2 regions of the Citrobacter sp. GW821-FHT07H02 genome follow, and region 1 is predicted to be linked to the other one. Evidence: predicted binding sites of a transcription regulator. Region 1 holds the regulator's gene; the other holds the start of a gene.
The links. The regulator Fur, encoded in region 1, represses iron uptake genes when iron is present. The targets are predictions, from matches to a motif close to ATAATAATGAGAACNACTATCAA.
Positions count from the first base shown of each region.

Region 2: the regulator Fur is predicted to act here: its motif matches at 2,731-2,753, upstream of feoA (ferrous iron transporter A).

Region 1 is NZ_JBWKPZ010000001.1:320,435-336,263, reverse strand. Features, by position in the region: gene kdpD (two-component system sensor histidine kinase KdpD) at 1-1,955, shown strand, start outside; gene kdpE (two-component system response regulator KdpE) at 1,952-2,629, shown strand; gene pgm (phosphoglucomutase (alpha-D-glucose-1,6-bisphosphate-dependent)) at 2,689-4,329, opposite strand; gene seqA (replication initiation negative regulator SeqA) at 4,354-4,899, opposite strand; gene ybfF (esterase) at 5,084-5,857, shown strand; gene ybfE (LexA regulated protein) at 5,986-6,279, shown strand; gene fldA (flavodoxin FldA) at 6,430-6,960, shown strand; partial or broken gene AC07NP_RS01510 (fur leader peptide) at 7,170-7,255, shown strand; gene fur (ferric iron uptake transcriptional regulator) at 7,248-7,694, shown strand; gene AC07NP_RS01500 (ChiQ/YbfN family lipoprotein) at 7,791-8,123, opposite strand; gene chiP (chitoporin ChiP) at 8,173-9,579, opposite strand; gene glnS (glutamine--tRNA ligase) at 10,027-11,691, opposite strand; gene nagE (N-acetylglucosamine-specific PTS transporter subunit IIBC) at 11,872-13,893, opposite strand; gene nagB (glucosamine-6-phosphate deaminase) at 14,207-15,007, shown strand; gene nagA (N-acetylglucosamine-6-phosphate deacetylase) at 15,068-15,829, shown strand, end outside.
Region 2 is NZ_JBWKPZ010000002.1:323,517-339,345, reverse strand. Features, by position in the region: gene AC07NP_RS04670 (Tex family protein) at 47-2,380, shown strand; gene feoA (ferrous iron transporter A) at 2,870-3,097, shown strand; gene feoB (Fe(2+) transporter permease subunit FeoB) at 3,116-5,434, shown strand; gene feoC ([Fe-S]-dependent transcriptional repressor FeoC) at 5,446-5,682, shown strand; gene bioH (pimeloyl-ACP methyl ester esterase BioH) at 5,734-6,504, opposite strand; gene gntX (DNA utilization protein GntX) at 6,542-7,225, shown strand; gene nfuA (Fe-S biogenesis protein NfuA) at 7,284-7,859, shown strand; gene gntT (gluconate transporter) at 8,172-9,488, shown strand; gene malQ (4-alpha-glucanotransferase) at 9,697-11,784, opposite strand; gene malP (maltodextrin phosphorylase) at 11,794-14,187, opposite strand; gene malT (HTH-type transcriptional regulator MalT) at 14,819-15,829, shown strand, end outside.

The sequences.
Region 1 (15,829 bases):
AAAAGGTCTGGCATACCCGCGATGCCATACTGCTGTGCATCGGGCATAATACCGGCAGCGAAAAACTGGTACGCGCAGCGGCCCGCCTGGCTTCACGACTTGGCAGCATCTGGCACGCGGTATATGTGGAAACGCCCGCGCTGCACCGGTTACCGGAAAAACAACGACGTGCGATCCTCAGCGCGCTGCGACTGGCCCAGGAGCTGGGCGCTGAAACCGCCACGCTTTCCGACCCTTCTGAAGAGAAAGCCGTCGTGCGCTATGCCAGAGAACATAATCTTGGCAAAATCGTCATGGGGCGCCCCACCACACGCCGCTGGTGGCGCAGCGATTCGTTTGCCGAGCGGCTGGCAAAACGCGCGCCGGATCTCGATCAGGTCATTGTTGCGCTGGATGAGCCGCCCACCCGCCCTCTGGCGCACGCCCCCGACACCCGCACCTTTAAAGACAAATGGCGGGTACAAATTCAGGGCTGCATCGTCGCCGCCGCACTTTGTGCCTTCACGACCCTTATCGCCATGCAGTGGCTGGTGGCCTTCGACGCCGCGAACCTGGTGATGCTGTATCTGCTGGGTGTGGTCGTGATCGCCCTTTTTTATGGTCGCTGGCCGTCGGTAGTGGCGACCGTGATTAACGTGGTCAGTTTCGACCTCTTCTTTATTGCTCCCCGCGGTACCCTCGCCGTCTCTGACGTACAGTATCTGTTGACCTTTGCCGTGATGCTAACGGTCGGTTTGGTGATTGGGAATCTGACGGCCGGGGTTCGTTATCAGGCCCGCGTCGCCCGCTACCGGGAACAACGCACCCGCCATCTTTACGAAATGTCGAAAGCGCTGGCAGTCGGGCGTAGCAGGCTGGATATCGCGACCACCAGCGAGCAGTTTATCGCCTCCACATTTCAGGCGCGCAGTCAGCTTTTACTGCCCGATGAAAACGGCAAGCTGAGGCCTCTGACGCAGCAACAGGGCATCACGCCCTGGGATGACGCCATCGCCCAGTGGAGCTTTGATAAGGGCCAGCCTGCCGGTGCGGGGACTGACACCTTGCCCGGCGTGCCGTATCAGATCCTGCCCTTAAAAAGTGCGGATAAAACGCACGGTCTGGTGGTTGTCGAGCCGGACAATCTTCGCCAGTTGATGATCCCGGAACAGCAGCGTCTGCTGGAAACATTCACCCTGCTGGTCGCCAGCGCCCTTGAACGTCTGATGCTCACGGCCAGTGAAGAACTGGCCCGGCTCGCCAGCGAACGCGAAAGCCTGCGTAATGCCCTGCTCGCTGCGCTTTCTCACGATTTACGCACGCCGCTGACCGTGCTGTTTGGTCAGGCGGAAATCCTGACTCTCGATCTGGCGAGCGAAGGATCATCCCATGCCCGCCAGGCCAATGAGATCCGCCAGCATGTGCTCAACACCACGCGGCTGGTCAATAATCTGCTGGATATGGCGCGCATTCAGTCTGGTGGGTTTAATCTTAAGAAGGAGTGGCTGACGCTGGAAGAGGTGGTTGGCAGCGCACTGCAAATGCTGGAGCCGGGATTAGCACATCCGATCAATCTGTCGCTGCCGGAGCCGCTAACGCTTATTCACGTAGACGGCCCGCTGTTTGAACGTGTGCTGATCAATTTGCTGGAAAATGCGGTTAAATACGCTGGTGTACAGGCCACGATCGGCATTGATGCCCATATTGAAGGGGATCACCTGACTCTGGATGTGTGGGACAACGGTGCAGGCATCCCAGAAGGGCAAGAGCACAGCATCTTTGATAAGTTCGCCCGCGGAAATAAAGAGTCTGCGGTACCGGGCGTTGGGCTGGGTCTGGCGATTTGCCAGGCGATTGTCGAGGTGCACGGCGGTACCATCGCGGCGCAGAATCGACCGCAGGGCGGTGCCTGTTTCCGTGTTACACTGCCACAAGAATCTCCCCCTGAACTTGAAGATTTTCATGAGGATATGTGACAAACGTTCTGATTGTTGAAGATGAGCAGGCTATTCGTCGTTTTCTGCGTACCGCGCTGGAAGGTGACGGACTGCGTGTCTATGAAGCCGATACGCTGCAGCGCGGTTTACTGGAAGCCGCAACGCGAAAACCCGACCTTATCATTCTCGATCTTGGTTTACCGGATGGCGACGGTATTGATTTTATTCGCGATCTGCGCCAGTGGAGCGTTATCCCCGTCATTGTGCTCTCTGCCCGCAGTGAAGAGAGCGACAAAATCGCCGCGCTGGATGCCGGTGCCGATGATTATCTGAGTAAGCCCTTTGGTATTGGCGAACTGCAGGCGCGTTTACGTGTCGCTTTACGTCGCCATTCCGCCAGCCCTTCTCCCGATCCGGTCGTCTGTTTTTCCGACGTGAAGGTGGATCTGACCTCAAGACTTGTGCATCGCGGTGAAGAAGAGATCCACCTGACCCCGATTGAATTTCGCCTGCTGGCGGTGATGTTGAATAACGCGGGTAAAGTGTTAACCCAACGCCAGTTGTTGAATCAGGTTTGGGGACCGAATGCCGTCGAGCATAGCCACTATCTGCGTATTTATATGGGGCATTTACGTCAGAAGCTGGAGCAGGACCCAACCCGTCCTCGTCACTTAATTACCGAGACGGGAATCGGTTATCGGTTTATGCCATGAAAATGGGATGAAAAAAAGGAGCCTTATTGGCTCCTTTCTTCATTCAGGTAATTGTGTGTTTAGGCGTTTTTCAGCACTTCACTGACAATTTCAACGGCTTCTTTCTCGATCTGTTTGCGATGTTCTTCACCGAGGAAACTTTCACAGTAGATCTTGTAAGCGTCTTCCGTACCGGACGGACGCGCAGCAAACCAGCCGTTGTCGGTCATCACTTTCAGACCGCCAATGGATGCGCCGTTGCCCGGAGCTGCCGTCAGACGCGCGGTGATCGGATCGCCCGCAAGCATGCTGGCGCTGACCATTTCCGGAGACAGTTTGGACAATGCCGCTTTCTGAGCGGACGTTGCAGCTGCCTGCAAACGGTTATAGCTCGGCGCGCCAAAGCGAGCCGCCAGTTCGTTGTAGTGTTCCTGCGGGTTTTTACCCGTAACCGCGGTGATTTCCGCCGCCAGCAGACACATGATGATGCCGTCTTTGTCGGTAGACCACGGGGTACCGTCAAAACGCAGGAAAGATGCTCCCGCGCTCTCTTCACCACCGAAGCCGAAGCTGCCGTCGAACAGACCGTCAACAAACCATTTAAAACCTACCGGCACTTCTACCAGTTTACGGCCTAAATCGTTCACCACACGGTCAATCATCGCAGAAGACACCAGCGTTTTACCAACTGCGACATCTTTGCCCCACTGCGGACGATGCTGGAACAGGTAGTTGATGGCAACCGCCAGGTAATGGTTCGGGTTCATCAGCCCTGCTGGCGTGACGATGCCGTGACGGTCATAGTCCGGATCGTTGGCAAACGCCAGATCGAACTTATCACGCAGCGCCAGCAGACCAGCCATCGCACACTCGGAGGAGCAGTCCATACGGATCGCGCCGTCTTTATCCAGGTGCATAAAGCGGAAAGTCTGATCAACCTGATCGTTCACAATGGTCAGGTTGAGTTTGTAATGCTCGGCAATACGCTTCCAGTATTCGATACCGGAGCCGCCCAGCGGATCGACGCCCAACGTCAGGCCCGCTTTTTGAATCGCCGCCATATCGACGATATCCGCCAGCCCTTCAACGAATGGCTGCACCAGATCCTGCTCTTTCACATGACCAGAGGCCATTGCCGCATCCAGTGAAATGCGCTTCACGCCTTTCAGGCCATCCGCGAGCAGCGCGTTAGCCCTGTCTTCCACCACTTTAGTGACGTTGGTATCCGCCGGGCCGCCATTGGGCGGATTGTATTTAATGCCGCCATCTTCCGGCGGGTTGTGGGACGGCGTAATCACGATGCCGTCAGCCAGCGGACCGCCTTTTTTGTTATGGACCAGGATTGCATTCGAAACCGCAGGCGTCGGCGTAAAGCCGTTGTTTTCCTGAACAATGACATCGACACCGTTCGCCGCCAGCACTTCCAGAACGGAAATAAAGGCTGGCTCAGACAGCGCATGAGTATCTTTACCCACATAGCAAGGGCCTGTGATGCCGTTTTTCGCACGCTCTTCCGCAATCGCCTGGGCAATGGCCAGAATGTGCAGTTCATTAAAACTATGACGACCGGCGCTGCCGCGATGCCCGGAAGTCCCGAACTTCACCGCGTGCTCCGCATTCCCTGCTTCCGGTTTCAATACATAGTATTGCGCCGTCAGTTGGGCGACATTAATTAAATCACTCTGTTGCGCAGGCTGACCTGCACGCTTGTGGATTGCCATTGCCTGGTCCTTTTAATGCAACGTTTAGATTGTTCCGCAAACCTTTTCAATCAATTCCGCCGGGAATTGCATTGATTGCATGATGTGTTCAATCATGCTGCATTTACGGCCGGTGTTGGTGTTGGTGATCACCCAATACGGCGTGCCTGGCACGTGTTTCGGCTTGGTTTGATTACCATTTTTCAGCAGAGTCTGCTCGTCTGCCGCAAAGTATACGCGCGTACGACCGTGCAACGATTCCGTCGCCTCAGCAAACGCGTTGTGATCCAGTGAGTAAAGTGTAGACAGTACCAGCATAAAGCGATTTACCGCTTTCTTCTGCTCTGCATATTCATCGGAAAGCAGAAGTTCACGCATGGCGCGCACTTTATCTTTTACGGGGTTGACCGGCTTCGCTTCAACGATAGCGGGTTGCGCTATGCGCACCTCTTTCGCCGCCGGAGTGACAGGCTGTGATGCGGCGGAAAATTTCAACATACGCCGTAAAATGTCGGATGCGCTCTCGCCGATATGCTTGGTGTGGCTGGCAATATAGCTATAGAGTTCATCATCAACTTCAATCGTTTTCATCTTAATCCAGTGCGGTGTCTTATCTGAATACAAGTCGTTGGGATTATAGGGGCAAATCCCAACAGCGGATAGCGTCAAGCCAGGCTGTCTGAAAAACTCGGAGTAAACCGTAGTTGTTGCAGCCCCGTGGCAGAATGGTCAACATAATACCCTAACCCGACAGAGCGAAAAAAAGAACTTTGCCATGAAATTGAACATCCGAGCGCAATCTGCACAAAAGCTGCACAATAATTCTCCCATCGTCCTTGTTCACGGCTTGTTTGGTAGCCTTGATAACCTCGGCATACTGGCGCGCGATCTTGTAGAGGATCACGACATCATCCAGGTTGATATGCGAAACCACGGTCTTTCTCCCCGTTCAACGGAGATGAATTACCCGGCGATGGCGCAGGATCTGCTGGATACTCTGGACGCCGCGAGTATCGAAAAAGCCACCTTTATTGGTCACTCAATGGGCGGAAAAGCCGTTATGGCGCTGACCGCACTGGCACCGGATCGTATTGATCAACTGGTGGCGATTGATATTGCGCCGGTTGACTATCACGTGCGCCGCCACGATGAGATCTTTGCTGCGATCAACGCCGTGACCGAATCTGACGCGCAAACACGCCAGCAGGCGGCAGTCGTCATGCGCCAGCACCTCCAGGAAGAAGGGGTTATCCAGTTCCTGTTAAAGTCGTATGTCGATGGCGAGTGGCGCTTTAACGTGCCCGTATTGTGGGAGCAGTACCCACATATCGTAGGGTGGGAAACCATTCCCGCCTGGGATCATCCGGCGCTGTTTATCCCTGGCGGTAATTCGCCTTACGTCACCGAAGCCTATCGTCACGATTTACTGAGCCAATTTCCTCAGGCCCGGGCGCATGTGATTGCGGGTGCCGGCCATTGGGTGCATGCGGAAAAACCGGATGCCGTGCTGCGCGCGATACGCCGGTATCTGGCGGATAAGGCTAACTGATTAAAAACTCAGCGTCCGCGCGCGATTACGTGCGTGGACGTTGGCGTGCCTCACTCGCTGATGTATGATGGCGCGCTATCCATCCGGGCATACGCCTGGCTGATTGTTTCCCCGAAGTCACCAAAATCATGGCCAAAGAACAAACGGACCGTACGACATTAGATCTGTTCGCGCACGAGCGTCGCCCGGGACGACCCAAAACCAATCCGCTTTCGCGTGATGAACAGCTACGCATTAATAAGCGTAATCAGCTTAAACGCGACAAGGTTCGTGGGCTTAAGCGTGTCGAACTGAAGCTGAATGCTGATGCCGTGGATGCGCTGAATGAACTGGCGGAAGCACGCAATATGAGCCGTAGTGAGCTCATTGAAGAGATGCTGACAAACCAGCTTATCTCGCTGCGTGGCCAGGGGTCTGTCTGAATTTCTGCTCTAAATCATAAATCGTGTAGCACAGAGTGCAGTCCTGCGTGTTTGCTGTTTCCGCATGCCTGACTGATCTGCTATGATTGCCCTTATCCGTGGGCAATACGCCACCACCATTTCAATAAGTTTCAAGAGGTTATTTTACTCATGGCAATCACTGGCATCTTTTTCGGCAGCGACACCGGTAATACCGAAAATATCGCAAAAATGATTCAAAAACAGCTTGGTAAAGACGTTGCCGATGTTCATGACATTGCGAAAAGCAGTAAAGAAGACCTGGAAGGGTATGACATTCTGCTGTTAGGTATTCCAACCTGGTACTACGGTGAAGCACAGTGCGACTGGGATGACTTCTTCCCTACCCTCGAAGACATTGATTTCAATGGTAAACTGGTGGCTCTGTTTGGTTGCGGCGATCAGGAAGACTACGCAGAATACTTCTGCGATGCGCTGGGCACCATCCGCGACATTATCGAACCGCGCGGCGCAACCATCGTAGGCCACTGGCCAACTGCAGGCTATCACTTCGAAGCCTCTAAAGGTCTTGCTGATGACGATCATTTTGTCGGTCTGGCTATCGACGAAGACCGTCAGCCGGAATTGACCGCTGAGCGCGTTGAAAAATGGGTTAAACAGATTTCCGCCGAACTTCATCTCGACGAAATCATCAACGCCTGATTTCGTGCGGCGCAGAAACCATCTGCGCCGCATCAATAGATAAAACCAATCAAAATAATTGCTACAAATTTGTAACTTTCCTGCCCATCCCTGTACAATGTTCGGGTGTTATTCTGGTATTGCACAGTGTGATTGTTGGCAGTACCACGTTTTGATTAATAATATTTGCCCGAGGCTTGCAGTTTTCATTTAGACATGGCAGTTCTATAATGATACGCATTCTCTCAAGTGCAATTTCTGTCACTTCTTTAATGAAGTGAATCGTTTAGCAACAGGACAGATTCCGCATGACTGACAACAATACCGCATTAAAGAAGGCTGGCCTGAAAGTAACGCTTCCTCGTTTAAAAATTCTGGAAGTTCTTCAGGGACCGGATAACCATCACGTCAGTGCGGAAGATTTGTATAAACGTCTGATCGACATGGGTGAAGAAATTGGTCTGGCGACCGTGTATCGCGTGCTGAACCAGTTCGATGACGCCGGTATCGTGACCCGCCACAATTTTGAAGGCGGTAAGTCCGTTTTTGAACTGACTCAACAGCATCATCATGATCATCTTATTTGCCTCGATTGTGGCAAAGTGATTGAGTTCAGCGATGATTCTATCGAAGCGCGTCAACGTGAAATTGCGACTAAGCATGGTATTCGTTTAACCAACCATAGCCTCTATCTTTACGGTCACTGCGCTGAAGGCGATTGCCGCGAAGACGAACACGCGCACGACGCAAAGTAATATGCCCCCAAAGAGCCAACCACGCGGTTGGCTTTTTTATACCCATAAAAAAGACCCGCTATCAAAGCAGGTCTTTTTCCCTTCCGGTAAGTACATTTACTGTACTGTGTTTTTACTGCGAATTTCTTTCCAGATTTTGTCACAATCGGCTTGTACCGCCTGACCATTGCCCGTACGTGTCGCCTGAATACATTGCTGGTAATCCAGTACCCGCACGCTCTCTTCGTTAGCAAACTGCTTATGCTGGTCTTCTTTTTTCAGCACATTTAATACGCTTTGGCAGGCTTCGATTTTTTCCGGTGAACCTTGCGCGGTGTTAATACATGCGCTGTATGCCTCTTTAAGGCGGCTATCTTCCTTAGGTGCAGGAGATTGCGAGCAGGCCACCAGACCTGACGCCATAATGGCGATGAGTAACATTTTTTTCATACAACGGTCCTCAACGATGCGGCAGAGAAATACCCTGCCGCGACTGGCATCAGAAAATAGTGAATGGGGCGATAACCATGAACTTCACGTCACGCTCATCCTGGAAGATGTTGCCATAACCACCGCTCCAGCTCGGGATATTGGAGTGGTTGTCATACTCGGTGAAGTGCAGTTTAAACATGGTGCCTTTGGCACGTCCTTCCTGCATGGTATAAACCGCATCAAGACTGTAGGAGGATTCTTCGATGGTTTTGTTTTTGTCGTAGAACGCATCCGGGTTGCTCTGCCAGGTAGCCGGTTTGGCATCCCAGGCGTAGACGTACGACGCACCCAGCGCCATACCTGGCAGATTCCAGTTCTTCAGGTCATACATCGCGCCGAAGAAGACCGCTTTTTCGCCGTTGGCGTTAAAGTCGGAACGGTTATCCCACCAGACATCCAAACGACCGTTTGAGGAGGCATAGGTCGGCGTCATACGCTGCAAGAAGTAGCCCTGCTGCCCGTCCGCTTTCACCCAGGTTCCTTCCAGACGCAGATCGACCACTTCCGCCACTTTGTAACCGAAAGTCAGTGCCTGCAACCATGCAGTGCCGTCATAGATGTCGTTCACACTGCGATCATCAACTTTATCGCGTGCGCCGTAGAACTGGTAACTGGTGGTAAACGGATTCCCGCCCAGATCGAATTTGTAACTGGCTTTGGCAAAGTACTGATCGACATAGCCCTCAGACTGACCAAAGGCAGCCTCAAGAATAAGATCATTTTTGAAATCGTATTTTGCGCCAACGGAGTGGAGATAATCGACTTTGGTCTTTTTATCAGCCTGGTAGAATTTATCCACTTCAATGTGCCACGGCGCTTTATACTCGTTGGCCCACATGTAGGAGAAGCTCAACGCACCCGCATCGCCATAGTCAAAGTTGGCTCCGGCTTCTGCCCCTTGATAGGTACCCGGCATAAAGCTCCAGTGCGGCGCTAACAGCGTCTGTCCGGTTGGCTGAATATAACCGGCACGTGCCCAGGTCGGGCCATATTTAAATTTTGCAGCGGCTTTATAAAGGCTGACACCACTCTTATCGCCAGAGTAATCTTCGTCATAGCCTTTATTTTTTTTCGAGAATGCAATTTCGTTAGGGTGTCCGCTGTCGTCACTTTCCGCCATTTCAATTGCGGTAAATGCCGCAATATCCAGACCGAACATATCCGCTGCATAACCCGACTGGAAATCCAGGTTGGCGTTCCAGGTCGCGTGTGAAAGGTTGGTTTTGTATTTATCTTCATCCGTGACGTCTTTACGGTCACGCTCACGCTGCCAGTAATAAATGCCGCCTGTTAAGGTCGAATCGTCGATAAAGCCCGCGGCGCTTGCCTGCGGTGCAACCATCCAACCCGACATTGCTGTGATACCGGCGATAGCCAGCGCCAGCGTACTACGTTTGCCACTAAACGTACGCATATGTTAATCCTCTTTGACGTATAAAATGCTGCCGCCAAAGGCGAACAGCTAAAAATAAAAATTAAAAATAGCGCTGAGAAAACCTCATTGACTACAGTGAACAGACTATTTTTCGCGACGCGAATTATCAATCTCTTTCTGTAACCAGTATGTAATAATATGAGCGACCGCACATATTTCATTGCTTTTTGTTACACATTCAGCAAATGCGAAAAATTATCATCAAAATGAAAAATACCGTTGATTTCCATGAAGATGAAAACGGTTACAGCGTTTAATTTAGTCTCGACCTAAATTTCTGAGCCTACTTATCAAAAAATCGTTTATCGGATTAATTATTTTTCAGATGCAATTAATTCGCTCCGCAAACAGAGGATCTCGCGGAAATTAAGCGAAAAAAAACGCCGCGAAGCGCGGCGTTAGTCGGATGGAATGGTGTCGTGTGGCTTATTCGCCGACTTTAGCCCATGTATCACGTAAACCGACAGTACGGTTAAATACCAGTTTGTCGGCCGTTGCATAGCGGCTGTCGAGGCAGAAGTATCCCTCACGCTCGAACTGGAAGGCTTTACCCGCAACCGCAGTCTTCAGCGACGGTTCTGCGAAGCCCTGTTTGATCACCAGCGAATCAGGGTTCATTGCCGACAGGAAATCTTCCGCCGCGCCTGGATTCGGTACGCTGAAAAGGCGATCGTACAGACGAATTTCAACCGGCAATGCGTGCGCTACACTCACCCAGTGAATAACGCCTTTTACTTTACGCCCGTCAGCCGGATCTTTGCTCAGGGTGTCTGCATCGTAGGTACAGAAGATGGTGGTGATATTACCTTCCGCATCTTTCTCTACACGCTCTGCTTTGATCACGTAAGCGTTACGCAAACGGACTTCTTTCCCCATCACCAGACGTTTGTACTGCTTGTTGGCTTCTTCGCGGAAGTCAGCACGATCGATCCAGATCTCGCCACTGAACGGAACTTCACGGCTGCCCATTTCCGGTTTGTTCGGATGGTTAGGCATGGTGACCATTTCGCCTTCGCCCTGATAGTTTTCGATAACCAGTTTTACTGGATCGATAACCGCCATTGCGCGCGGGGCGTTTTCGTTCAGATCTTCACGGATGCAGGACTCCAGCGATGCCATCTCAATGGTGTTGTCCTGCTTGGTGATGCCGATGCGTTTGCAGAACTCACGAATAGCAGCAGCTGTGTAACCACGGCGACGCAGACCGGAAATCGTCGGCATACGCGGGTCATCCCAACCTTCTACGTGCTTTTCCGTCACCAGCTGATTCAGCTTACGTTTGGACATCACGGTATATTCCAGATTCAGGCGCGAGAATTCGTACTGGCGCGGGTGAACCGGGATTGTGATGTTGTCCAGCACCCAGTCGTACAGGCGACGGTTGTCCTGGAATTCCAGCGTACACAGGGAGTGCGTAATACCTTCCAGCGCATCGCTGATGCAGTGGGTGAAGTCGTACATCGGGTAGATGCACCACTTGCTGCCCGTCTGATGATGATCGGCAAATTTAATGCGATACAGCACCGGATCGCGCATAACGATAAACGGCGACGCCATATCAATTTTGGCGCGCAGGCACGCTTTGCCTTCTTCAAAACCGCCAGCCCGCATTTTCTCAAACAGCGCGAGGTTCTCTTCTACACTGCGATCGCGGAACGGGCTGTTTTTGCCTGGCGCTGTCAGCGTGCCGCGGTATTCGCGGATCTCATCAGCAGACAATTCGTCAACATAGGCCAGGCCTTTGTTGATAAGCTCAACGGCATACGCATACAGCTGATCAAAGTAATCTGAGGAGTAGCAGATGTCGCCAGACCAGTTGAAGCCCAACCATTGCACATCGTTCTTAATAGACTCTACGTATTCGATATCTTCTTTTACCGGGTTGGTATCATCGAAACGCAGGTTGCATTGACCCTGGTAATCTTGCGCGATCCCAAAGTTCAGGCAGATAGACTTGGCGTGACCGATGTGCAGGTAACCATTGGGTTCCGGCGGGAAACGGGTATGAACTGTGGTGTGCTTACCACTGGCCAGATCTTCATCGATGATCTGACGAATAAAGTTAGTCGGGCGGGCTTCAGCCTCACTCATCGTGGATTCCTCAAAGCGTAAACAACGTATAACGGCATATGGTCTTATAAGCCGGACAGACTGACAACCTTTAGTTACTTAAAATACGTAACAGACTGGCATTATGGGATCAATTGCTGCAAAAAAAAGCGGCGGAGGTTTCCCCCCGCCGCTTAAGGCACAGACTCTACTCAGGAGCGATTACTTGCCTTTAATCTCATACAGCGCTGTTTGACCTGCAACGACGTGTCCTTCCGCCTTCACAACCAGCCCACCAAAATCATCGATGTTGCTGCAAACGACAGGACTGATCATTGAGCGCGCATTCGCATTCAGGTACGCCAGATCCATTTCCAGAATCGGCTGTCCTGCAACGACTTCGGCACCCTCTTCCACCAGACGCTTGAAGCCCTGGCCACCCAACGCGACAGTATCGATACCCATGTGGACAACGATTTCCGCACCTTTTTCTGTTTCCAGGCAGAATGCGTGATTGGTGTTGAAGATTTTCACGATGGTGCCCGCAGCCGGGGAAACCACGGTTTTATCCGTTGGTTTTACCGCTACGCCATCGCCTACGGCTTTACTGGCGAACGCTTCATCAGGAACCTGATCAAGTGCCACAACATCACCGGTAACCGGGGAAACCAGCTCAGCGATAGTCACTGTATTCAGAACGGCCTGCGGTTTCGCTGCCGGAGCCGCCGCGGCTGGCGCTGTGTCAGCAGAGGCTGCTGCGACCGGACCCGTGGTTTTCATCGCGTTAGCGATTTTCTCAGCCACAAAGCCAACGATAATCTGTACGCTGGTTTTGTTCAGGCGAATCACACCAGAAGCTCCCAGGCGTTTTGCCATCGCTTCGTTCACCAGCGAAGAGTCTTTTACATTCAGACGCAGACGAGTGATGCACGCATCGATACCTGTCAGGTTGTCAGAACCACCCACCGCAGCGATATACTGACGCGCCAGACCGGCAACATCCTGGTCTTTGTCTGCGCTTACATTCATGTCCTGACCATCGGCTTCGCTACCGGCAACTGCCAGCTCACGACCCGGAGTCATCAGATTGAATTTGGTGATAGTAAAGCGGAACACCACATAGTAGATCGCGAAGAAGACCAGACCCTGTGGGATCAGCATCCACCAGTGCGTCGCCAGCGGGTTACGGGAAGAAAGCACCATATCCACCAGACCCGCACTGAAACCGAAACCGGCAATCCAGTGCATAGAGGCAGCGATGAAGACTGAAATCCCGGTCAGAACGGCGTGAATAACATACAGAACCGGTGCAACGAACATGAAGGAGAATTCCAGCGGCTCGGTGATCCCGGTGAAGAACGCAGCGAATGCGCCCGCCATCATGATACCCAGCACTTTCGCCTTGTTCTCAGGACGCGCGCAGTGGTAGATAGCCAGCGCTGCACCCGGCAGGCCGAACATCATGATTGGGAAGAAGCCAGCCTGGTAACGACCGGTAATGCCCACAACCGCTTTGCCCGCGTCAATAGACTGCGCGCCGCCGAGGAAGTTAGGAATGTCGTTAATGCCCGCCACGTCGAACCAGAATACGGAGTTCAGTGCGTGGTGCAGACCAACCGGAATCAGCAAGCGGTTGAAGAAAGCGTAGACGCCCGCGCCAACGGAACCCAGTTTCTGGATGTGTTCACCAAAGTTTACCAGACCGTCGAAGATAATCGGCCAGATAAACATCATGATGAAGGCAACAATAATCATCACGAAGGAGGTCAGAATCGGCACCAGACGACGGCCGCTGAAGAAGGAGAGCGCTTTCGGTAACTCAACGCCGCTGAAGCGGTTGTACAGCTCAGCAGAGATGATACCCACCAGAATCCCCACGAACTGGTTGCTGATTTTACCGAACGCGGCAGGAACCTGGTCCGCCGGGATCTTCTGAATCATCGCAACCGCCGCCGGAGAACAAAGCGTGGTCAACACAAGGAAACCCACAAAACCGGTCAGCGCCGCAGCACCGTCTTTATCTTTGGACATACCGTAAGCGACACCAATCGCAAACAGTACGGACATGTTATCGATGATTGCGGAACCTGATTTAATGAAGAACGCCGCTACCGCGTTATCTCCACCCCAACCCACGGGATCAATCCAGTAACCTACACCCATCAATATTGCTGCCGCAGGCAGCGTGGCCACCGGCACCATAAGCGCGCGGCCAACCTTTTGTAAATAACCTAGAATACTCACTTTATTCCCCCTATGAGACCCCGTTTAAGGCGCGTTCTCAGCTGTGTTTTTATTGTGTCACTATCTTAGTGGTTCACTGGCATTCTGAGTGTGTGAAAATTTAATTCGTATCGCAAATTAAAAGCATGTTTTTTGTGAGTCCAGTCACCAAATATCGTTAAAACCACTCCCTTATACTGGCTAACTGCGAAAACTTATTTTATCATTCAAAAAATCAAGACGGATTGACTCTTGTTGATACAAAACCAGGTTACGCTTGACTATGTACCCATACTCAATCCGCCAACGTCTACATATACATTTGAGGTGAAGAATGAGACTGATCCCCCTGAATACCGCAGAACAAGTCGGCAAATGGGCTGCTCGCCACATCGTTAACCGTATCAATGCATTCAAGCCGACGGCGGATCGTCCGTTTGTTTTGGGTCTACCTACCGGTGGCACGCCATTGACCGCCTATAAAGCATTAGTTGAAATGCACAAAGCGGGCCAGGTCAGCTTCAAGCATGTTGTGACGTTCAACATGGACGAATATGTTGGCCTTCCGAAAGAGCACCCGGAAAGCTATCATAGCTTCATGCACCGTAACTTCTTTGATCACGTTGATATTCCAGCAGAAAACATCAACCTTCTCAATGGCAACGCTGCGGATATTGATGCTGAATGTCGTCAGTATGAAGAAAAAATCCGCGCTTACGGTAAAATCCACCTGTTTATGGGCGGCGTAGGCAACGACGGTCATATCGCGTTTAACGAACCGGCCTCTTCTCTGGCTTCCCGCACGCGTATCAAAACATTGACCCATGACACTCGCGTGGCAAACTCTCGCTTCTTTGATGGCGATGTCAGCCAGGTGCCGAAATACGCGCTGACGGTGGGTGTGGGTACGCTGCTTGACGCAGAAGAAGTGATGATTCTGGTGCTGGGCCATCAGAAAGCGCAGGCGCTCCAGGCGGCGGTAGAAGGCAACGTCAACCACATGTGGACCATCAGCTGTCTGCAACTGCACCCGAAAGCCGTGGTGGTGTGCGATGAACCTTCCACCATGGAGCTGAAAGTTAAGACGCTGAAATACTTCAACGAGTTAGAAGCCGAAAATATTAAAGGTTTGTAATAGTATCCCCGCCCTGACGAGCGTGTTGCAGGGCGGTATTTTTTGAAATCGGGGGTCGGAATGTATGCTTTAACCCAGGGCCGGATTTTTACCGGTCACGAAATTCTTGATGACCATGCGATTGTTGTCGCCAATGGCCTGATTGAAAGAGTCTGTCCAGTGGCGGAACTGCCGCCGGAGATCGAGCAACGCTCGCTGAATGGGGCCATTCTCTCCCCCGGTTTTATCGACGTACAGTTAAATGGTTGTGGCGGTGTGCAGTTCAACGATACCGCAGAAGCGGTGACCGTTGAAACGCTGGAAATTATGCAAAAAGCCAATGAACGTTCTGGCTGCACCAGCTATCTGCCAACGCTTATCACCACCAGTGATGACCTGATGAAACAGGGCGTTCGCGTCATGCGTGAATACCTGGCGAAATATCCGCATCAGGCATTAGGTCTGCATCTTGAAGGCCCATGGTTGAACCTGGTCAAAAAAGGGACGCATAATCCGGGTTTTGTCCGTAAGCCTGACGCTGCGCTGGTTGATTTCCTGTGCGATAATGCCGACGTCATCACCAAAGTAACCCTGGCGCCAGAGATGGTTCCTGCTGAAGTGATCACAAAACTGGCAGACGCGGGGATTGTGGTTTCTGCCGGGCATTCCAACGCAACGTTGAAAGAAGCGAAAGCCGGTTTCCGCGCTGGAATTAGCTTCGCCACTCATCTGTTTAACGCCATGCCGTACATTACCGGTCGTGAGCCAGGTCTGGCGGGTGCGATTCTGGATGAAGCCGACATTTATTGTGGCGTGATCGCCGATGGCTTGCATGTTGATTAT
Region 2 (15,829 bases), on a different contig from region 1:
CCGTATAACTATTCCCTGATTTTTACTCAGTAGATGAAGCCAATCCATGATGAATGATTCTTTCTGCCGCATTATTGCGGGCGAAATTCAGGCACGCGCCGAACAGGTAGAAGCTGCCGTTCGCCTGCTTGACGAAGGGAACACCGTGCCGTTTATCGCACGTTATCGTAAGGAAATCACCGGCGGTCTGGATGATACGCAACTGCGTAACCTGGAAACGCGTCTGGGGTATTTACGCGAACTGGAAGACAGACGTCAGTCGATCCTCAAATCTATTTCCGAGCAAGGCAAACTGACCGATGAGCTGGCAAATGCCATCAACGGTACGTTAAGTAAGACCGAACTCGAAGACCTCTACCTGCCTTATAAACCGAAGCGCCGTACCCGTGGACAAATAGCTATCGAAGCAGGCCTTGAGCCGCTGGCCGATCTGCTGTGGACCGACCCGTCCAACGACCCGGAAGCAGAAGCCGCCAAATACATCGACGCCGAAAAAGGCGTGGCTGACACCAAAGCGGCACTCGACGGAGCGCGCTACATCCTGATGGAGCGTTTTGCCGAAGACGCCGCCCTGCTGGCGAAAGTACGTGATTATCTGTGGAAAAACGCCCACATCGTGGCGACCGTGGTGGCAGGCAAAGAGGAAGAAGGCGCGAAATTCCGCGACTACTTCGACCATCACGAACCGATCTCCTCCGTTCCGTCTCACCGCGCACTGGCGATGTTCCGCGGTCGTAACGAAGGCATATTACAGCTCTCGCTGAATGCCGATCCGCAGTTCGATGAGCCGCCGAAAGAGAGCCACGGCGAACAGATTATCCAGGACCACCTCGGCCTGCGCCTGAACAACGCCCCGGCGGACAGCTGGCGTAAAGGCGTAGTGAGCTGGACATGGCGTATTAAAGTGCTGATGCACCTCGAAACCGAATTGATGGGAACCGTGCGCGAGCGCGCAGAGGATGAAGCAATTAACGTCTTCGCCCGTAACCTGCACGATCTGCTGATGGCAGCGCCAGCCGGTCTGCGCGCCACCATGGGTCTCGATCCGGGTCTGCGTACCGGCGTGAAGGTCGCCGTTGTTGACGGTACCGGTAAACTGGTCGCCACCGACACCATTTATCCGCATACCGGTCAGGCAGCCAAAGCCGCCGTCGCGGTTGCCGCGCTGTGCGAAAAATACAACGTTGAGCTGGTCGCCATCGGCAACGGTACCGCATCGCGCGAAACGGAGCGTTTCTTCCTCGACGTACAGAAACAGTTCCCGAAAGTGACCGCGCAGAAGGTGATCGTCAGCGAAGCCGGCGCATCCGTTTACTCAGCTTCCGAACTGGCGGCACTGGAGTTCCCGGACCTCGACGTTTCGCTGCGCGGTGCGGTTTCTATCGCCCGACGTCTGCAAGATCCGCTGGCCGAACTGGTAAAAATCGATCCGAAATCCATTGGTGTGGGCCAGTACCAGCATGACGTCAGCCAGACTCAGCTCGCCCGTAAACTGGACGCCGTGGTCGAAGACTGCGTAAACGCCGTTGGCGTCGATCTGAACACGGCTTCCGTGCCGCTGTTAACCCGCGTGGCAGGTCTGACCCGGATGATGGCGCAGAATATCGTGAGCTGGCGTGATGAGAACGGCCAGTTCCAGAACCGCCAACAGTTGCTGAAGGTAAGCCGTCTGGGGCCAAAAGCCTTTGAACAGTGCGCGGGCTTCCTGCGTATCAACCATGGCGATAACCCACTGGATGCGTCCACGGTTCACCCGGAAGCGTACCCTATCGTCGAACGCATTCTGGCGGCCACCGAACAGTCCTTGCGCGACCTGATGGGCAACAGCAGCGAGTTGCGTAACCTGAAAGCGTCTGACTTTACTGACGAACGCTTCGGGGTGCCGACCGTCACCGATATCATCAAAGAGCTGGAAAAACCGGGTCGCGACCCGCGTCCGGAGTTTAAAACCGCTCAGTTTGCCGATGGTGTGGAGACCATGAACGATCTGCTGCCTGGCATGATCCTGGAAGGCGCAGTCACCAACGTGACCAACTTTGGCGCATTTGTGGATATCGGCGTCCATCAGGACGGTCTGGTGCATATCTCTTCCCTGTCGAACAAGTTCGTCGAAGATCCTCATACCGTGGTGAAAGCGGGCGACATCGTTAAAGTGAAGGTGCTGGAAGTGGATCTGCAACGTAAGCGTATTGCCCTGACCATGCGTCTGGACGAACAGCCCGGTGAAACGAACGCCCGTCGCAGTAGCGGCAGTAACGAACGTGCCCAGGGCAATCGCCCGGCGGCAAAAGCGGCAAAACCACGCGGTCGCGACGCTCAACCTGCCGGTAACAGCGCCATGATGGACGCACTGGCCGCAGCGATGGGTAAAAAACGCTAACGCCGGTTTTGTTTGCGTCTTCCTGCTTCTGGCACGGCTCTCGTGCCAGAAGCAGCCTTCCGTTTTTTTTGGATCCCCAAGCTTTTCCCCCTTTCTTCCCGACAAGCAAATCCATTTACGGTTTAACAATTAACGTCTGCAGAATGAATCTGTTAATTAATTTCATCAGGTGAGGATGACACCATTAATTATCACACTGTTAACATATAAAACGTTAATTAAACATTAAGAATGGGTAATTATTGCCGAAGAGTATTACCTGTCCGTAAGGGGAATAAATGTTGAGCCATATCAAGATTGGTTCAATTTATTATACAAAACCACATTCGGTCACATTTTAAGTATTGATGATAGAAACTATTCTCATTATCATTGTACTGTTGATTATTTAATCTTTCCTTCGTTGGCTAATCATCTGGTCTCATGCCCTCCGCTCTGGCGCACCGCATGAGGTAAACATCCAGTTAGCGAGAAACAAAGTAGGTCCCTATGCAATTCACTCCAGACACTGCGTGGAAAATTACCGGTTTTGCCCGTGAAATCAGTCCGGCGTACCGTCAGAAACTGCTTTCCCTCGGCATGCTGCCCGGCTCTTCTTTTAATGTGGTGCGCGTTGCGCCCTTAGGCGACCCCATTCATATCGAAACGCGTCGTGTTAGCCTGGTATTGCGTAAAAAAGATCTGGCCTTATTAGAAGTGGAAGCGGTTTCCTGTTAATACAGTGAGTCTATAAAAATGAAAAAATTAACCATTGGTTTAATTGGCAATCCAAATTCCGGCAAGACAACCTTATTTAACCAGCTCACCGGTGCGCGTCAGCGTGTGGGCAACTGGGCTGGCGTTACCGTCGAACGTAAAGAGGGTCAGTTCGCCACGACCGATAATCAGGTCACGCTGGTCGATTTACCCGGCACCTATTCGCTAACCACCATTTCGTCGCAAACCTCGCTTGATGAGCAAATTGCCTGCCATTACATTCTGAGCGGCGACGCAGACCTGCTGATCAACGTGGTCGATGCCTCTAACCTCGAGCGCAACCTCTACCTGACGTTACAACTGCTTGAATTAGGCATTCCCTGCATTGTGGCGCTCAACATGCTGGATATTGCTGAAAAACAGCAGATCCGTATTGATATTGATGCCCTGTCCGCACGCCTTGGCTGTCCTGTGGTCCCGCTGGTTTCCACACGGGGTCGTGGGATTGAAGCGCTGAAATTAGCCATCGACCGCCATCAGGCAAATGACAGCGTTGAGCTGGTGCATTATGCCCAGCCGCTTTTACGTGAAGCCCATTCGCTGGCTGACGCGATGTCTACGGATATGCCGTTGCAACAGCGCCGCTGGCTTGGTCTGCAAATGTTGGAAGGCGATATCTATAGCCGCGCGTATGCCGGTGACGCCGCGCAACGTCTTGACGCCTCAATAGCGCGCTTAAGCGAGACGATGGATGATCCGGCGCTGCACATCGCCGACGCGCGTTACCAGTGTATCGCCGCCATCTGCGACGTGGTGAGCAATACGCTGACCGCCGAACCCAGCCGTTTCACCACGGCAGTGGATAAAATCATCCTTAACCGCTTCCTCGGTCTGCCGATTTTCCTGTTCGTCATGTACCTGATGTTCCTGCTTGCCATTAACATCGGTGGTGCTTTACAGCCGCTGTTTGACGTCGGCTCGGTCGCACTGTTTGTGCATGGTATCCAGTGGATTGGCTACACCCTTCACTTCCCGGAGTGGTTAACTATTTTCCTGGCCCAGGGCCTTGGCGGTGGGATCAACACCGTTCTGCCGCTGGTGCCGCAGATCGGGATGATGTACTTGTTCCTCTCCTTCCTTGAAGACTCCGGTTACATGGCGCGCGCAGCGTTTGTGATGGACCGGTTGATGCAAGCACTGGGGCTGCCGGGTAAGTCATTCGTGCCGCTGATTGTGGGCTTTGGTTGCAACGTCCCCTCGGTGATGGGCGCGCGTACTCTGGATGCACCACGTGAACGTCTGATGACCATCATGATGGCGCCGTTTATGTCCTGCGGCGCACGCCTGGCGATTTTTGCGGTGTTTGCTGCTGCCTTCTTTGGGCAGAATGGTGCGCTGGCGGTCTTCTCACTTTACGTGCTCGGTATTGTGATGGCGGTGTTGACCGGTCTGATGCTCAAACACACCATCATGCGTGGCGAAGCCTCTCCGTTTGTTATGGAACTGCCGGTCTATCATGTTCCGCACATTAAGAGTCTGGTCATTCAAACCTGGCAGCGCCTGAAAGGCTTCGTCCTGCGCGCCGGTAAAGTGATCATCATCGTCAGTATTTTCCTCAGTGCCTTTAACAGCTTCTCCCTGAGCGGGAAAATCGTCGACAACATCAACGACTCTGCCCTCGCCTCCGTGAGCCGCGTGATCACCCCCATCTTTAAACCGATTGGCGTTCATGAAGATAACTGGCAGGCAACGGTAGGGCTGTTTACCGGTGCAATGGCGAAAGAGGTCGTGGTCGGTACGCTCAACACGCTCTATACCGCAGAAAACATCCAGGAAGAGGAGTTCAACCCCGCAGAGTTCAACCTCGGTGACGAGTTGATGGGCGCGGTAGACGAAACCTGGCAGAGCCTGAAAGATACCTTCAGCCTCAGCGTACTGGCGAACCCGATTGAAGCCAGCAAAGGCGACGGCGAAATGGCGACAGGCGCAATGGGCGTGATGGGTGCCAAATTCGGTAGCGCGGCGGCAGCCTACAGCTATCTGATTTTCGTCCTGCTGTATGTACCGTGCATCTCGGTGATGGGCGCTATTTCTCGTGAATCCAGTCGCGGCTGGATGGGCTTCTCCATTCTGTGGGGTCTGAACATCGCCTACTCACTGTCGACGTTGTTTTATCAGGTGGCCAGCTACAGCCAGCACCCGACCTACAGTCTGGTCTGCATTCTGGCCGTCATCCTGTTCAACATTGTGGTTCTGGGTCTGCTGCGTCGCGCCCGTAGCCGCGTGGATATCGAATTGCTGGCCACGCGTAAAACGGCAAGTTCCTGCTGCGCCAGCTCAACGGGCGACTGCCACTAAGGCTGCAAATAATGGCTTCACTTATTCAGGTTCGTGATTTACTGGCGCTGCGGGGACGGATGGAGGCTAAACAAATTAGCCACACACTTCATACTCCGCAGCCTATGATTGATGCGATGCTGAGTCAGCTAGAGAACATGGGTAAAGCCGTGCGCATTCAGGAGGACACCGACGGGTGTCTCTCCGGAAGTTGTAAGAGCTGCCCGGAGGGGAAAGCGTGCCTGCGCGAGTGGTGGACGTTACGGTAGTTCACCGCACACGGCCCGGCGAAAATCACATCGCCGGGCGGCACGCCGCTGTTACAGCTTATCCTTCACGGCGATTAGCACCTGACAAAACGCATCAGGATGCGAGATAAACGGCGCATGTGCCGCTTTCGCAAAAACTTCAGACTCACTTTCCGGCCATAACGCATCCAGCATCGGCACCACTTTACGCGGCACCAGACCATCCAGATAACCGTACAGACGCAAAAACGGCATGGTCAGTGCTTTTAGTGGCTCACGGAGATCGGCAGTTTTGAGGATTTCCAGACCGCCGTTCAGCACTTCGACCTCCGGCATCGGCAGCGCCAGTACGGCTTTTTTCAATGCCCGCGCATCCTGACGCGCCGTCTCCGTTCCCAGCGTTTGCAGCGCCAGAAAACGTTCCACCGTACGCTGGAAGTCTTCACTCAGTTGCTGTTGAAAACCGGCTAAAATTTCCGGTTTGATGCCCGGCCACTCTTCATGGGCGCTAAAGCGTGGTGATGAGGCCACGGTGACCAACGCCTGAACGCGTTCAGGATGCGTTAGCGCCACCTGACTGGCGACCAGCCCGCCCAGACTCCAACCGAGCCAAACGGCTTTATCCGGCGCCTGTTTCAGTACGCATTCCGCCATCGCCTCGAGCGTCATTGCGCCAAATCCCTGACTCCGGCCAAAACCCGGTAAGTCAACGAGATGCAGGGTGAAATGCGAAGCCAGTTCCGCGCTTATGCAATGCCAGACTTCTGCGTTCAATCCCCATCCGTGCAGCAGCACAAGATGACAATTTCCCTGACCTTCGGTCTGCCACCAGATGTCATTCATCAGTTACTGTTCTCTTTTAGCCAACAAGGATGCGCATATGCTAACAGTACCGGGTTTATGCTGGCTATGCCGAATGCCGCTGGCGCTCGGTCATTGGGGAATTTGTTCGGTATGCGCGCAGTCGGTACGCTGCCGCGTTTGCCTGTGTCCGCAGTGCGGTTTACCGGCCACACATGCCACTCTCCCCTGCGGACGTTGTCTGCAAAAATCGCCCCCCTGGCAACGACTGGTCACCGTTAGCGACTATACCCCGCCGCTGAGTTCGCTCATCCACCAGCTTAAATTTTCCCGCCGCTGTGAAATCGCCCTCGCCCTTTCGCGACTGCTATTGCAAGAGGTATTACTGGCTCGCCGCGCCACTGGTCTCCGGTTACCTGACCGGATAGTCAGCGTACCGCTTTGGCAGCGCCGCCACTGGCGCAGGGGATTTAACCAAAGCGATCTCTTATGCCGCCCGCTGGCGCGTTGGCTGGGATGCGCCTGGGATAGTCAGTCCGTGACGCGGGTCCGGGCGACGGCCACCCAGCACCATCTCAGCGCCAGATTACGCAAACGTAACCTGAAAAACGCATTTCGCCTTGAATTGCCGGTGCGGGGACTCCATATGGTTATTGTGGATGATGTCGTCACTACCGGAAGTACCGTCGCGGAGATCGCGCAACTGCTTTTACGCAACGGCGCAGCGACTGTCCAGGTATGGTGCCTGTGTCGAACCTTGTAGAGCCTCGATGATGGGCGTATTATAACCAACTAAAATAGTCAACTATTAGGCCATTACTATGATCCATATTTCCGAGGCTGCACAAGCGCACTTTGCCAAACTGCTGGCAAATCAGGAAGAAGGGACACAAATCCGCGTATTTGTGATCAATCCCGGTACGCCTAACGCTGAGTGTGGCGTTTCTTATTGTCCGCCGGACGCCGTGGAAGCAACCGACACGCCCATCAAATTTGACTTGCTCACCGCCTATGTCGATGAGCTGAGCGCGCCGTATCTGGAAGATGCCGAAATTGATTTTGTGACCGACCAGTTAGGTTCTCAGCTGACGCTGAAAGCGCCAAACGCGAAAATGCGTAAAGTCGCTGATGATGCGCCGCTGATGGAGCGCGTGGAATACGCAATCCAGTCGCAGATCAACCCACAGCTGGCGGGCCACGGCGGCCGCGTGACGCTGATGGAGATAACCGACGAAGGCTACGCCATTCTGCAGTTTGGCGGCGGCTGTAACGGCTGTTCTATGGTCGATGTCACCCTGAAAGAAGGCATCGAAAAACAGCTGCTGAACGAGTTCCCTGAACTGAAAGGCGTTCGCGATCTGACCGAACACCAGCGCGGTGAGCACTCTTACTACTAAGAGCCTGCCTTTGCCCGGTGACACCATGCTCACCGGGCCTGTATTTGCCTTCTCCTTCCTGAAAGATCCGACCTCATAACATGACCTGCGTCTCATAATTCAAATTTTGCCTGCCTGGGTGATTCTCAACCCATACATGTTACCCGTATCATTCGTATGGGCACCTAACCACCCCATAACAGCCGACTAAACTAAAGAGTTTCGAAGGCACTCAGTACTGGTGCCGCTACGGTTCTGTTCCCCGTTGGGAAAACCGGATTTTGTCATCTAAACACTGACGTTACCCATAACAAAGTAAAGGCCAGGTAAATCATGCCATTAGTCATCGTTGCTATCGGTGTCATCTTGTTACTTCTTCTGATGATCCGCTTCAAAATGAACGGATTTATCGCTCTCGTCCTGGTAGCGCTTGCAGTCGGTCTGATGCAAGGCATGCCGTTGGTTAAAGTGATTAGCTCCATCAAGGCTGGTGTTGGTGGAACCCTGGGCAGCCTCGCCCTGATTATGGGTTTCGGCGCCATGTTGGGCAAAATGCTGGCAGATTGTGGCGGCGCGCAGCGTATCGCCACCACGTTGATTGCCAAATTTGGTAAAAAACACATCCAGTGGGCTGTCGTGTTAACCGGCTTCACCGTGGGTTTTGCCCTGTTCTACGAAGTGGGCTTCGTGCTGATGCTGCCGCTGGTGTTCACCATCGCTGCTGCTGCCAATATCCCGCTGCTGTTTGTCGGTGTACCGATGGCGGCCGCGCTTTCCGTGACCCACGGCTTCCTGCCGCCGCACCCGGGCCCAACTGCGATTGCGACCATTTTCCATGCAGATATGGGTAAAACCCTGCTGTTCGGTACCATTCTGGCAATCCCAACCGTTATTCTGGCCGGTCCTGTTTTTGCTCGCTGCCTGAAAGGTATCGACAAACCAATTCCGGAAGGTCTGTACAGCGCCAAAACCTTTACTGAAGAAGAGATGCCTGGCTTCGGCGTCAGCGTCTGGACTTCCCTGGTGCCAGTGATCCTGATGGCGTTCCGCGCCGTTGCAGAGATGAGCCTGCCGAAAGGTCACCCTTTCCTGGCTGTCGCAGAATTCCTCGGCGACCCGGTAATGGCGACGCTGATTGCGGTCCTGATTGCGATGTTCACCTTCGGTCTGAACCGTGGTCGCTCTATGGATCAGATTAACGAGACCCTGTCCTCTTCCATCAAAATCATTGCCATGATGCTGTTGATCATCGGCGGTGGCGGTGCGTTCAAACAGGTTCTGGTTGATAGCGGCGTTGATAAGTACATCGCTTCCATGATGCACGAAACCAACATCTCCCCGATTCTGATGGCGTGGTCTATCGCTGCCGTCCTGCGTATCGCGCTGGGTTCAGCAACAGTTGCCGCCATTACTGCGGGTGGTATCGTGGCACCGCTGATTGCCACCACTGGCGTCAGCCCTGAGCTGATGGTTATTGCCGTAGGTTCTGGTAGCGTGATTTTCTCCCACGTGAACGATCCGGGCTTCTGGCTGTTCAAAGAGTATTTCAACCTGACCATCGGCGAGACCATCAAATCATGGTCCATGCTGGAAACCATTATCTCTGTCTGCGGCCTGGTCGGGTGTCTGCTGCTGGGTATGGTGGTTTAACACCGCACGTTCCAGACTAAAAAGCCGGGGATTTCCCCGGCTTTTTTTATGCTTAGCGTTCACCGTGTCGGCCTGATAAACGAAGCACCATCAGACGTGATACGGAACATTGCCGGATGGCGGCTTTGCCTTATCCGGCCTACAACGATGTCGATCGGCCCGCGCTACAGATAAGAAAACGCCGGGGCTTGTCCCGGCGTTTTGGTTTTTACTTCTTCTTCGTTGCCGCTTTTCGCCGCTTATCCAAATCCTTAATCAACTTGTTCACCTCATCATCGGCAAACATCTGTTCAAGAGGGATAGCCAGTTTACGCCGCCAGTTCTTGTACTGTTCGCTGGTGCCCGGAATGTTGACCGGCTCAGCCATGTCCAGCCAGTCTTCCGGCTGCAACCCCAGTAAAGCGCTATTACTGTCTGCAATATAACGCTGAAGGCCGCGATTAAGCGTCGACGTCATCGACATCAGCGATGCCTTATGCCCTGCGCGTTTTGGCAAACAGCCATACTTGTGCAACGCATCCAGCAGACCTTGTTTCGCCTGCTCGCGATCCTGATACAACTCACGCAGAACCGCCTCATCCGGGTAAAGCCCCAGCGTTTTGCCGAGCGTCAGATCGCCGCTGTCCCAATAGCCACGCAGCGTAGGAAGGTCATGCGTCGTCGCGACAGCCATTGATTGTTCCGGGTACGCTTTCGGTGCACGGAAGGTCTTCTCATGGTCATTTTCAAAATAGAGGACTTTGTAAGAATAGACGCCGCTATTACGCAGTTTGCTGACGATCTCCACCGGCACGGTACCCAAATCTTCGCCAATCACCATACAGTGATTACGTTGACTTTCCAGCGCCAGAATGGAGAGCAGATCGTCCACCGGATAATGGACATAAGCGCCATGATCCGCCGTTTCACCGTAGGGGATCCACCACAAACGCAGCATCGACATCACATGGTCGATACGCAGCGCGCCGCAGTTTTGCATATTGGCGCGCAGTAGCTCGATAAACGGCTCATAGGCACGCGCGGTGATAATGTGGGGATCCATTGGCGGCAATCCCCAGTTCTGACCGAGCGGGCCGAGGATATCCGGCGGCGCGCCGACAGAGGCTTTCAGGCAATACAGCTCCCGGTCACACCAGGTTTCCGCACCGCCTTCCGCGACGCCCACAGCCAGATCACGATACAGACCGATCGGCATGTCGAATCCCTGACTGGTTTGCCAACAGGCGGCGAATTGGGTATACGCCAGCCACTGTAGCCAGAGATAGAAATCCACCTCATCCTGATGCTGTTCGCAGAACTGTTTGACCTGTGGAGAATCCACCGACTGATATGCCTTCGGCCACACCGGCCAGCCCCAGCGCAATGCGTCCTCTTTCACCTGATAAGCATGCAGCGCGTCGAACGCGGCCTGCCAGTACAGGCTTTCGCCTTCCTGTTCGACAAAGTGACGAAACTCAGCCATCTGCTCGTCATCACGAACGGCGAAACCACGCCATGCCATACGCAGCGCCGTCATTTTCAGCGCCGTCACAGTTGTGTAATCCACCCATTCGGCGTCCCGCGCCTGTTTCAGCGCTTTCTGCGTAGCGGGCTTCTGCCACCATGCCTGCGCCTCTTCGCTCTGGCGGAAGTCTTCTACTGCGTTCACATCAATGTAAATAACATTCAGCCAGCGGCGTGAAGAAGGGCTGTACGGACTGGCGCTCTCGGGATTCGCAGGATAGAGCGCATGAATGGGATTCAATCCAATGAAGGAACCACCGCGTTTCGCCACGTCTACCAGCATGGCCTTGAGATCGCCAAAATCGCCAATCCCCCAGTTAAGCTCTGAACGCAGGGTGTAGAGCTGTACACATGCACCCCACAGCTTTTGGCCCGTCAGCAGCGCCTGCGGTTCGTAGCAGCGCTTCGGCGCCACAATGATCCGGCAGTGCGAACGCTGTTCGCCCTGGGTTAATGTCAGCGTGTGATAGCCCTCCGGCAGCTTTGCCGGAAGATGAAATGCTTTGCCGCCCGTAGCGTGCCCTTTGTGCTGCGCCCCCTCTTCGGTGGTCAGTATCCAGGTAAACTCCCCACTCCCTTCGACCGCCAGCGGCATCTTTTTGCCTGCGGTATACACCATCACATTTGGCACGGGTGTCACCGCCACCTTCGTGGCGGCGGTGGTGCGATGCATGGCGTCAAGCAAACGCCGTTTGGTTTCGGCGCCAATCGACTGCGGTTTACCGTGGGCATTGATATAATTGGGGCTGATCCCCGCCGCTAACGCGGCATTATCCAGACGTTTGCTTTCCATCGCGTTTCCTTAGCGCTTTGCCTGCCAGATACGGGTCTGATAATCACGGATGGAACGATCCGAGCTGAACATGCCGCAACGCGCCGTATTCAGAATCGCCGCACGGGTCCAGGCTTCCTGGTCGCGATACAGCACATCGACCTGCTTTTGCGCCTCAACGTAGGCAGCAAAGTCCGCCATTACCAGATACGGGTCACCACCCTGCTTGCCCATGCTGTGCAGCATCTGGTCAAACGCGTGTTTATCACCACCGCTGTACTTCCCGCTTTCCAGCTCTTTGAGTACCGCATCCAGCACTTTGTCTTTTTTACGCCATTTCACCGGGTCGTAACCTTTGGCTTTCAGCGCTTTCACCTCTTCCACGGTATGACCAAAAATAAAGATGTTCTCATCGCCCACTTTCTCGGCGATTTCGACGTTTGCCCCGTCCAGCGTACCAACGGTCAGCGCACCGTTCAGCGCCAGCTTCATATTACCGGTGCCAGACGCTTCCTTACCGGCCGTCGAGATCTGCTCGGAGATATCCGCCGCCGGGATCAGCATTTCCGCCGCCGAGACACAGTAATCCGGCAGGAAGACCACTTTCAGTTTGTCACCCACTTTTGGATCGTTATTGACAGCTTCCGCCACCTTATTGATCGCAAAGATAATGTTCTTCGCCAGGTAATAACCCGGCGCCGCTTTCGCGCCAAACAGGAACACGCGCGGCACACGGTCTGCTTTCGGGTTCTCACGGATTTCTTTGTAGAGGGCCAGAATATGCAGCAGGTTCAGATGCTGGCGTTTGTATTCGTGCAGGCGCTTAATCTGGATATCAAAAATCGCCTGCGGGTTAATTTCAATCCCGGTCCGCGCCTTCACAAACTCGGCCAGACGGTCTTTGTTCGCCTGTTTAATCTCGCGATACGTCTGACGGAATTTTGCGTCGTCGGCAAATTTCTCCAGATTGATCAGTTGATCGAGATCGTTGGCCCACTCTTTCTTCAGCGACTTGTCGAGCAGCGCGGCAAGTTGAGGGTTGCACTGTTTGATCCAGCGACGCGGCGTAATACCGTTGGTCACGTTATGGAATTTATTCGGCCACAGCTGGTGATATTCCGGGAAGAGATCTTTCACTACCAGATCCGAGTGCAGCGCGGCCACGCCGTTGACCGCAAAGCCACTCACCACACACATGTTTGCCATGCGCACCTGTTTGTCGTGGACCACCGCCAGCTTCGCCCACACCGCTTTGTCGCCCGGCCAGGTCTTATCCACCAGCGTCTTAAAGCGGTCGTTAATCTCTTTGATGATCTGCATATGACGCGGCAGCAGCACTTTCACCAGTTTTTCATCCCAGCACTCGAGCGCTTCCGGCATCAGCGTGTGGTTGGTGTAAGCGAAGGTTTTGCTGGTGATCGCCCACGCCTCGTCCCAGCTCATCTGGTGCTCGTCGAGCAGCACGCGCAGCAGTTCAGGAATGGCGATAGTCGGGTGGGTGTCGTTCAGTTGAATCACTTCGAAATCGGCCAGCTCATGCAGCTTGCGACCCGCCAGGTGATGGCGACGCAGAATGTCAGCCACCGAGCACGCACACTGGAAGTATTGCTGCATCAGGCGCAGCTTTTTGCCTGCGGTGTGGTTGTCATTCGGATACAGCACTTTCGTCAGTTTTTCCGCGTCGATGCCCTGCTGTTCCGCCCGCAAGAAATCGCCATCGTTAAATTTGGTCAGATTGAACGGATGTGCATGGGTCGCCTGCCACAGACGTAGCGGTTGCGCCATCCCATTGCGATAGCCAAGCACCGGCAGATCCCACGCCTGACCGGTGATCACAAAGCCCGGTTCCCAGTGGCCGTCTTTACTCACCTTGCCGCCAATGCCGACCTGGACATCCAGTGCTTCGTTATGGCGAAACCACGGGTAGCTGCCGCGATGCCAGTCATCTGGCGCTTCCATTTGCTGCCCATCGGCAAAAGACTGACGGAACAGGCCGTACTGGTAATTCAGGCCATAGCCTGTCGCGGACTGCCCCACGGTGGCCATCGAGTCAAGGAAGCATGCAGCCAGACGTCCCAGACCGCCGTTACCCAGCGCCGGATCGACTTCTTCTTCCAGCAGGTCGCTCAGGTTGATGTCATGTGCTTTCAACGCGTCGCTCACCTCCTGATACCAGCCCAGGTTAAGCAGGTTGTTACCTGTCAGACGGCCAATCAGAAACTCCATCGAGATGTAGTTAACATGGCGCTGATTTTTCGCCGGTTTTGCCGCGGGTTGTGCGCTGAGTAACTCAGCCAGTGCGCCGCTAACAGCCTGCCACCATTGACGAGAGGTCATCTCGGCAGCCGACAGTAAACCGAAACGCTGCCACTGACGCGTCAGGGCAGCCTGAAATTGCTCTTTATTAAAGGTAGGCTGTGACATAGGAATTCCGGGTCCTCAGGTAATAAAACAACGTTATTGCTAGTTTGCCTGGCTCGTTGTTGACCTTCCTCCTCCCACCGGGGATTAGGCGGGGAGGAGTAGTGGGGATGAGCATAAAAGTGTGATCGCCACCACTTAATGATAGTGCGATGACCCGTCAATGCTCAGAATGACCACACAGATCCCTGCAAGCCATATATTGTTTTACGCATTATCGAAGGGAATAAACAGAGGCCAGGAAAAATTGTGGAATATCATTTAGAAAGAACATGTAAATACGGAAATAGTTTCTAACCTAAAATAACTCCCTGATTTATCACTCTTTCGTAAATGTTTATTTTTCATGCAGGGAAAATGACGATTTTCATTAAAACCGCAGTCGCCATACAGCGCTTATGACATGCTCTGAAACAGCCAGAATGAGGTGCCAATCCAGTCCCCACGCACATTCAGACGATAAAAGTGAGTTTCCAACCAGATATATTTATATTTGTGACAGAGTGCAAATTCAGAAGCACAAAAAGTCCGCTTAACTTGCATTAAACCGGTTTCTGTCCGACCTTATATCTATTAATTACGAAGCGCAAAAAAAATCGTTTTTCCCCATTTCCTCACAGTGAAGTGATTAACTATGTTGATTCCGTCTAAATTAAGTCGTCCGGTTCGACTCGACCATACAGTGGTTCGTGAGCGCCTGTTGGCTAAACTTTCCGGCGCGAACAATTTCAGGTTAGCCCTAATCACAAGTCCTGCTGGTTACGGGAAAACCACGCTCATTTCACAATGGGCAGCCGGAAAAAATGAGTTAGGTTGGTTCTCACTGGATGAAGGTGACAATCAGCAAGAGCGATTTGCCAGCTATCTGATTGCCGCCATCCAGCAAGCCACTGGCGGGCATTGCTCGACCAGTGAAGTGATGGTGCAAAAGCGCCAATACGCCAGCCTGACGTCACTGTTTGCCCAGCTGTTTATTGAACTGGCAGAGTGGCATCGTCCGCTGTATCTGGTCATTGACGATTACCACCTGATCTCCAACCCGGTTATCCATGAGTCGATGCGCTTCTTCCTGCGCCATCAGCCAGAAAACCTCACGCTGGTGGTTCTGTCGCGCAACTTACCGCAGTTGGGCATCGCTAATCTGCGCGTACGCGATCAGCTCCTGGAAATAGGCAGTCAGCAATTAGCCTTCAACCACCAGGAAGCCAAACAGTTTTTTGACCGTCGTTTATCCTCCCCGATTGAAGCCGCTGAAAGCAGTCGGATGTGTGACGACGTTGCAGGCTGGGCAACGGCGCTACAGCTTATCGCCCTTTCCGCCCGCCAGAACAATAGCCCCGCTCACCAGTCGGCACGCCGTCTGGCGGGGATCAACGCCAGCCACTTGTCTGATTATCTGGTGGATGAAGTGCTGGACAGCGTCGATGTCGCCACCCGTCACTTCCTGTTAAAAAGCGCTGTTTTACGCTCCATGAACGACGCTCTCATCGCCCGTGTTACCGGCGAAGAAAACGGCCAAATGCGCCTGGAAGAGATTGAGCGCCAGGGCTTGTTCCTGCAACGGATGGATGACACCGGCGAATGGTTTAGTTATCACCCGCTGTTCGGCAACTTTTTACGTCAGCGTTGCCAGTGGGAACTGGCA